DNA from 3 places in the Mesorhizobium sp. M0030 genome. Region 2 is predicted to be linked to each of the others. Evidence: riboswitches for the same ligand, from Rfam matches in the RefSeq annotation. Region 2 holds a riboswitch; each other region holds the start of a gene.

Region 1 (2,262 bases), on a different contig from region 2:
ATGCTGGCGATCCGCCCCTCAACAAGCGGATCATGGATCTTCGTGGACGTCAAGCGAGTGGCGGCAGCCTCGGCAGTCGCTTTCAACGCGCCTGCCACCGCATCCCTGCCTTGGGACAGGGCCCGGGCCAGCAAGACCAGCTCGTCGGTCTTCTGGGCCGCGAAGGCGAGCCACGACCTGATGTCGGCCTCGAGTTCCGTCTCCATGCGCAGGTCAATCGGCACATGCAGCATCGAGCAAGAAGGCGCGATTTCGACGCGGTCCAAGGGCCAGCCGGCGACGATCGGTTTGATGCGGTCGAGAATGGCGGGCAGGTTCGCACGCCAGACGTTGCGGCCATCGATCAAGCCGAGCGAGAGCACCAGATCCTTCGGAGCGAGCCGACCCACCGTTTCCAGCTGCTCGGGAGCGCGCACGAGATCAATATGCAGGCCGGCCAGGGGCAGAGAAACCGCGGTTTCGAGATTGTCTCCCAGCGACCCGAAATACGTAGCCAGCATGATCTTCAGCTCGGGCGCGGCTTTCGACAGCTGGCCATAGGCGAATTCGAACGCAGCTCGTTCGTTCGGGTTCAGATCGAGGACAAGCGCTGGCTCATCGATCTGGACCCAGTCGGCTCCCGACAGCTTCAGCCTCTGCAGGAGCTGCTCGTAAACGGGCAGCAGCTGCGGTAGGAGCGCGATGGGACCGAACCCTTCGGCAGGCGATTTCGCCAGCTTGAGGAAGGTGATGGGTCCAAGGATGACTGGGCGTGTGTGAATGCCGAGAGCTTTAGCCTCGAGGAAGTAATCGACCGGCTTCGTTGACGAGAGGGCGAACGTCTGATCATCATGGAGCTCCGGCACAATGTAGTGGTAGTTGGTGTCAAACCACTTGGTCATTTCCATCGCGGCTACACCAGGTCCATGAGCCGCCTCCTGGTGACCAGCGTGTCCACAATCCTCCGTCTGACCCTGGTTGCCGCGCGCCATTGCGAAGTAGATGTCAAGTGGGACCTCGCCGCTATTCCAACCGTACCGGGATGGAATGGCGCCGACCGTGGCTGCGGTGTCGAGCACATGGTCGTAAAGCGAGAAGTCGTTCGAGGGGATTTTTGACACGCCGCGATCGCGCTGCTCCTCCCAGCTAGCGGCACGGAGTGCCTTCGACGTCCCAAGAAGGTCGCCAGCGGACGATTTTCCGGACCAGTAGCTTTCAAGGGCGAATTTCAGTTCTCGCCGACGACCGAAGCGCGGCACGCCGAGCGTTGCTACAGGAATTTGCTGAGAGACAGTCATGTCATACCCCGATGGTTGGGGGCGTCGGTGACAAGGAAGGCGCTAGCAGGCCGGCACGCCGGTTGCAGCGGCCACCGAGACACCCCGCCCGTGGACGTAATTCGTCGTGGCAGGTCTCCTGGCTCGCGGGGTCATAGCCTCTACCCATCTTCCCGAGGGTATTCGCCTCAGTGACATGAGTGGGTTGACTCGCCGCTAACAGTTGCGGGGGCAGCGCCGGCATCGCACCGGCTTCCCTCTTAGCTTCGCTGCGGCAGCGCCGCACGCGAAGAACCACGACACGCAGACAATCACAACAATCCGCTCTCTTGTCAATGACGCATAACGAAATGTTTATGTCGTTATGCGATCGCGCTTTTACGTTTGTCTAACATTGGTGAAATAGCCAGTCGCCCTTGGCGGCGCTGCTGCGCTGCCAGCATTGTCCAACTAATGGATTCCTGTCGGGCTGCGACATCCCTCGCAGGTCGCCCATGAAGGATCTCGGACGAGACTTCAAGCGCGTGACAACGTCGTTAGAATGCAGAAGATCCCAGCGAGCTTTGACACAGTTCCGCCACTGCGATGATCGCGTCAGTAGGGCGGCTGGTTAGTTGCCCGCATTCGGCATCGTGGGACGTGATCGCAAGTCAAGTCCGACGGACGCCGCGAGTTCTCCGTTACCTCAGGAACCTTACTGGCCTTCCCCAAGCTGAGCTTCTGGAAAATGCTGGTGACGATCTGGATGACGGTGAATGCCGTCATGGCAAGCACGCCTTGCACCGCTCCTCCAGCGAGCTTCACGGCAGCAGCATGGTCAGTTCTCCGAAGCGAATGGCTGTCGCTATCAGCGAGCTTTGACACAGTTCCGCCACTGCGGTCATCGCGTCAGTAGGGCGGCTGGTTAGTTGCCCGCGCATCTACAGCAACCCAGCCCCTTCCGCCTCGCGGCGCAAATTCTGCCTTGGCCTTGGGCCGATCTGCTGGATCACCAGGCCGGCCGCCA
Region 2 (2,262 bases):
CACCGGCTGGTTGTCCGGCAATGCCTCGAGCGCACCGGCAAGATCAAGCGGGGCATCGATGGTCGCCCATCCCTCGCCGCGGCGCGAGCGGTGTTGCGCGATGCGCTCGCGCATTTCGCCGTCATAGGCTTGCGCGGTGGCGATATAGGCCCATGGCGGCGGCAACGCCGTCGCCAAAGTTTCGGCATGCGCGCTCTTGCCGGAGCGCGCACCGCCGATGATGAAGGTCAAACTGCGATCAGGCAAAGCTGTCGCGCAGGCTGGTCGCGGTGCCGGTGAAGCGCGAGTGCACTATGCCGACAACTGCGCCGAGCACCAGCCAGAACACCAGATTGGTCAGCGTCACCGCCACCACGAACTGATGATGCAGGCCCTCCGGGATCGGCGTTACGAAACTGTCAGGCTGCGGCGCGCCGACAATATGCGGGGCGACGATCAGGACGACGGCGAGCACGGTCAGGGGCGCCGACGTGCGGAAGGTGATAAGGGCAAGACCGATCGCCGTTGTCATCACCGTTGCCCACCACCAGATCTGGCGCTGCATGAGATCGGCCGCCGGCATTGCCGGCAGTTCCGGCGGCAGGCCGAGGCCCGGCGCCAGCGTGAACACGGCAAAGCCGGCCAAGCCCCAGAACACGCCCTGGCGCCAGCTGCCGATGCCGCCGGCGAACTCGGAAACCGCCACCAGGACCAGCGCGAAGCCGATGCCGGTGACGATATTGGCGACGACACTGAAGGCGAAACGCTCGAAGCCGTCGGCCGGCGCCCAGCCTTCGTCCTCCGCCGGCGCGGCTGCTTCAGCCGGTGCTGCGCTGCTCACCGCATTTTCCGCCGGCGCGGCGGTGCTCATGGCATCGGTGTCCGCAGCGTTGGCGGCGGGCGCCGCGGCATGCTGATGCTCATGGCCGCCACCAGCCTTTTCGTAGACCTCCGCCTTGAGGATCAGCGGCACGGTGGCGTAGGCCTGCATGCAGGCGAGAGCGACACCCGCCACGAGCCCTGCGATCGCCGCGATGAACACGACGTTGCGAAACAGGTTCATGATGTCAGATCCTCGTCAGTGGCAGGGAAACGCCATCGAATGGCGATAGTCGTGCGCCGCATTGTGGACCGCATCGATATGCGAGAAACCGACAACGCCGACGACGAAAATGCCCAGAAACGCGCTAAGCACGAGCTGCATGAAGCGCGACTGCGAGGAGACGGATGCGCCGAGGGAGACGGAAGCGGTATTCATATCTTGTCCTTTCGCCCTCCACCCGAGGGCATCGAAGTCAGTTCCCTGTCGCCGGCAGGTCTCCTGGCTCGCGGATCAGCGCCCTTCCCCACCTTCCCGAGGAAAAATCCTCAGTGGCTTGGAGAGGACTACCGCACACAGTTGCGGGGGCAGCCACGGCATTGGGCAACAAGTCAGCCCTCACCGCATTCCCTCTTGGTCCCTAACGGAACCGACGACATGCATGACTATAGGCTGAAACGGCCGCATCCGGCAAACCAAATTCCGCCGGCCAACAGCGCGAATGCGCCATGCGGCGTTACGGGTTCAACGCGGTGATCCGCTCGGCAACCAGCCGCTGCAGCCGCCACAGATGGCGATCGTGAATGCCGCGCTCTTCAAGGTTTTTCACCGTGTTGTAGAGATAGTCGGCGCCCGATCCCCAGTGCCCGCAGGACGTGGCCAGCCTTTCGACGATCTTGCCTTCGTCGAGCGGGCCGGAATAGGTCAGGCCGTTGCGGTTGATCACGAAGGCCAATGCCCTGAGCGGTCCGGCCTCGCTTGCAAGCTTCAGCATGCGCGGCCGGTAGCTTGTCGGCTTCAGCGTGACTTCGCGCCGGAAAAGCCGGCCCAACTGCTCGCGCCGGTTATTGTCGGTCAGCCGAAAGGCGACGCCCTTGCATTGTCCGCCACGGTCCAGCGCCATCATCAGGCCGGGGCTGACCTTGGTGCCGCGCCAGCGCGTCATGTTCATGCAAAAGGACCGATGCCAGCCGCGCGCCAGCGCAACGCGGTCCTCGACATAATCTATTTCCGGTTTCCAGATCAGCGATCCATAGCCGAACAGCCATAGCGGTTCGCTATCCGGGAGTTCGACCTGCAATTCATCCAGAAGCGCGTCATAGTCGGCTTCATCGAGATGCATCGCGTCCGGATCAGGCCCGGGGTCCCTGATCTCGCGCCAGCAGCGCGCGACCAGCTCCGGCGTAAGCGACATCTGTCGTGCGGCCACGTCCGAATCCCCCCAATTCCGAATGTCCCATGTC
Region 3 (2,262 bases), on a different contig from region 2:
TGGTTCGCACCATTGGAACCGTAATTGTCGCTACCGGCGAAGGCGCTGCCGGTGATCGCCAAAACGGCTGCGGCAGTGAGGATGATCTTTTTCATTTTTAGTACTCCAGTTTGTCTGTCCGTCTAGCGGCGTGTCTTGGGAGGAATTCGCGTCGTTCGGACAGCCCCGATGTGGGAAAGCCATAGGCTGGTTGCCAATCACGAAGTTGTTCCGTGTGGACCACGGTCCTGCACCTTGAAATTGTGCCAGGAAGTTCCTCTATGGTCATTTATCGCATTGTTTTCAGTTGCTTATGTCGAACCGAGTGGTTCGCTCCGGTGTCGGTTTCCGGGCCGTCGTTCACACCGTCCTGCACGCATTGTCAACAGAAACGAACCGTTCGGTTCGATTAGAGATTGCTAATAGTAACTTTTCGATACCGTTGAGCCCTTTTTGCCCCCGATCGGAACTGGATCCGCAGCGATTCGAAACGGCGATGATAGCGCCGCAAGACAGGATCTCAGCCCTTCGGTGGTCGGCGGGGCGTATGCCGCGCGTGTCGCGCCGCATGGATATGATGTCGCTTTCATGCCGACGTCGCGATCGCTGCCGTGATTAGATGATCGCATCTCAGGTGCCGCTTCGTGACGACGCAGCGGAGAATTGGGAAGCCGGTCAGAATCCGGCGCTGCCCCCGCAACGGTGGTGGAGTTGAAGTCGCAACGGGAGACCACTGGGCAGCAGCCTGGGAAGGTGTCGCGATGGTCCGCAAGGACAACTCCAAAGCCCGGAAACCAGCCCGAGATGCATAGACTCGACTGATCGCGGTGGGCGGTCAAGAGGTGGATAGTGCATGTCCGGCGCCGCGCCGGCCTGCGTCCGATCCTTCCTCCATCACCACCAAGTTCAGTCCTTAAACCACGAGGACAGAACTATGGATACGCGCAACGACATGTTGAGGCTCCTGAACGGCCGCAAGCAAGGCTTTTCGCTGGAACAGCCCTTCTACACCGACCCGGACTATTTCAAGCTCGACATGGAGCTTATCTGGTATCGCGACTGGCTGTTCATCGGCCATGATTGCGAACTGCCGAAGCCCGGCAGCTATATCACCGTGCAGATCGGCGATTATCCGGTGGTGCTGGTCCGCGACCAGAAGGGCAACATCAACGCCTTTCACAATTCCTGCCGCCATCGCGGCAGCCGTGTCTGCAACACTGAGAAGGGCATGGCGGCAAAGCTTGTCTGCCCCTATCACCAGTGGACCTACGAGCTTGACGGCCGGCTGCTGTTTGCCCGCCAGATGGCCGACGGTTTCGACAAGAGCCAGTTCGGCCTGAAGCCCGTCGCCTGCGAGAGCGTCGGCGGCTACATCTTCATCTGCCTGGCAAAAGAACCTGCCGACTTTGCCCCGATGCGCGCCATGATAGAGCCCTACCTCAAGCCGCACCGGCTGAATGAAGCCAAGGTCGCCTTCGAGAGCACCATCATCGAGAAGGGCAACTGGAAGCTGGTCTGGGAAAACAACCGCGAATGCTATCACTGCGCCGGCAATCATCCAGAGCTGTGCAAGACATTCCCCGAAGCGCCGACGGTGACCGGCGTGCAGGGCGCCGACAGCGATCCGGAGATGCTGGCGCACTGGGCGAAATGCGAGGCGGCGGGCCTGCCGAGCAAGTTCCGCATCGATCCGGCCGGGCAATACCGCGCCACCCGCGCGCCGCTGCTGCGCGATGCCGTCAGCTACACGATGTCGGGAAAGCGCGCGGTGACGAAGAACCTGTCCGACACTGTTGCCGCCGACCGCATCGGCACCTTGATGCACTACCACTATCCGACGACCTGGAACCACATACTGATCGACCATGCGGTCACCTTCCGGGTGCTGCCGATCAGCGCCACCGAAACCGCGGTGACGACCAAGTGGCTGGTGCACAAGGATGCGGTCGAGGGGGTCGACTACAACCTTGAGGAGCTCACCCATGTCTGGACCGAGACCAACGACCAGGACCGCCGCATCGTCGAGGAAAACGCCTTTGGCATCCTGTCTCCGGCCTATGAGCCCGGCCCCTATTCGGAGCTGCACGAGGGCGGCGTGATCCAGTTCGTCGAATGGTACGCGGCCTTCATCGGCCCGCGCCTTGCCGAAGGCGGCCGGCCGGCGCTACGCAGCGTCGCGTGAGCTGGAGCAGGCGAAGAGGGACCAGAGGATGAATGCGATGACGGATCTTGGGCTGTATCGCCATCTTGACCAGATGGCGCCGTGGAACGATAGGCTGCAGG

What was found. Region 2 has a riboswitch for cobalamin ahead of NKJ80_RS27985 (CbtB domain-containing protein). Riboswitches for the same ligand answer to the same signal wherever they lie in the genome.
Region 1: linked by a shared signal. The riboswitch ahead of metE (5-methyltetrahydropteroyltriglutamate--homocysteine S-methyltransferase) and the one ahead of NKJ80_RS27985 (CbtB domain-containing protein) in region 2 are both predicted to bind cobalamin.
Region 3: linked by a shared signal. The riboswitch ahead of NKJ80_RS02110 (aromatic ring-hydroxylating oxygenase subunit alpha) and the one ahead of NKJ80_RS27985 (CbtB domain-containing protein) in region 2 are both predicted to bind cobalamin.

The regions. Positions count from the first base shown of each region.
Region 1 is NZ_JAMYVE010000025.1:8,516-10,777, forward strand. Features, by position in the region: gene metE (5-methyltetrahydropteroyltriglutamate--homocysteine S-methyltransferase) at 1-1,277, opposite strand, end outside; cobalamin riboswitch at 1,369-1,570, opposite strand; gene NKJ80_RS30000 (adenosine kinase) at 2,177-2,262, opposite strand, start outside.
Region 2 is NZ_JAMYVE010000018.1:1,064-3,325, forward strand. Features, by position in the region: gene cobU (bifunctional adenosylcobinamide kinase/adenosylcobinamide-phosphate guanylyltransferase) at 1-246, opposite strand, end outside; gene NKJ80_RS27980 (CbtA family protein) at 239-1,042, opposite strand; gene NKJ80_RS27985 (CbtB domain-containing protein) at 1,058-1,237, opposite strand; cobalamin riboswitch at 1,274-1,468, opposite strand; gene NKJ80_RS27990 (gamma-glutamylcyclotransferase) at 1,536-2,228, opposite strand.
Region 3 is NZ_JAMYVE010000001.1:455,789-458,050, reverse strand. Features, by position in the region: gene NKJ80_RS02115 (DUF680 domain-containing protein) at 1-95, opposite strand, end outside; cobalamin riboswitch at 595-796, shown strand; gene NKJ80_RS02110 (aromatic ring-hydroxylating oxygenase subunit alpha) at 914-2,161, shown strand; gene NKJ80_RS02105 (FAD-binding oxidoreductase) at 2,199-2,262, shown strand, end outside.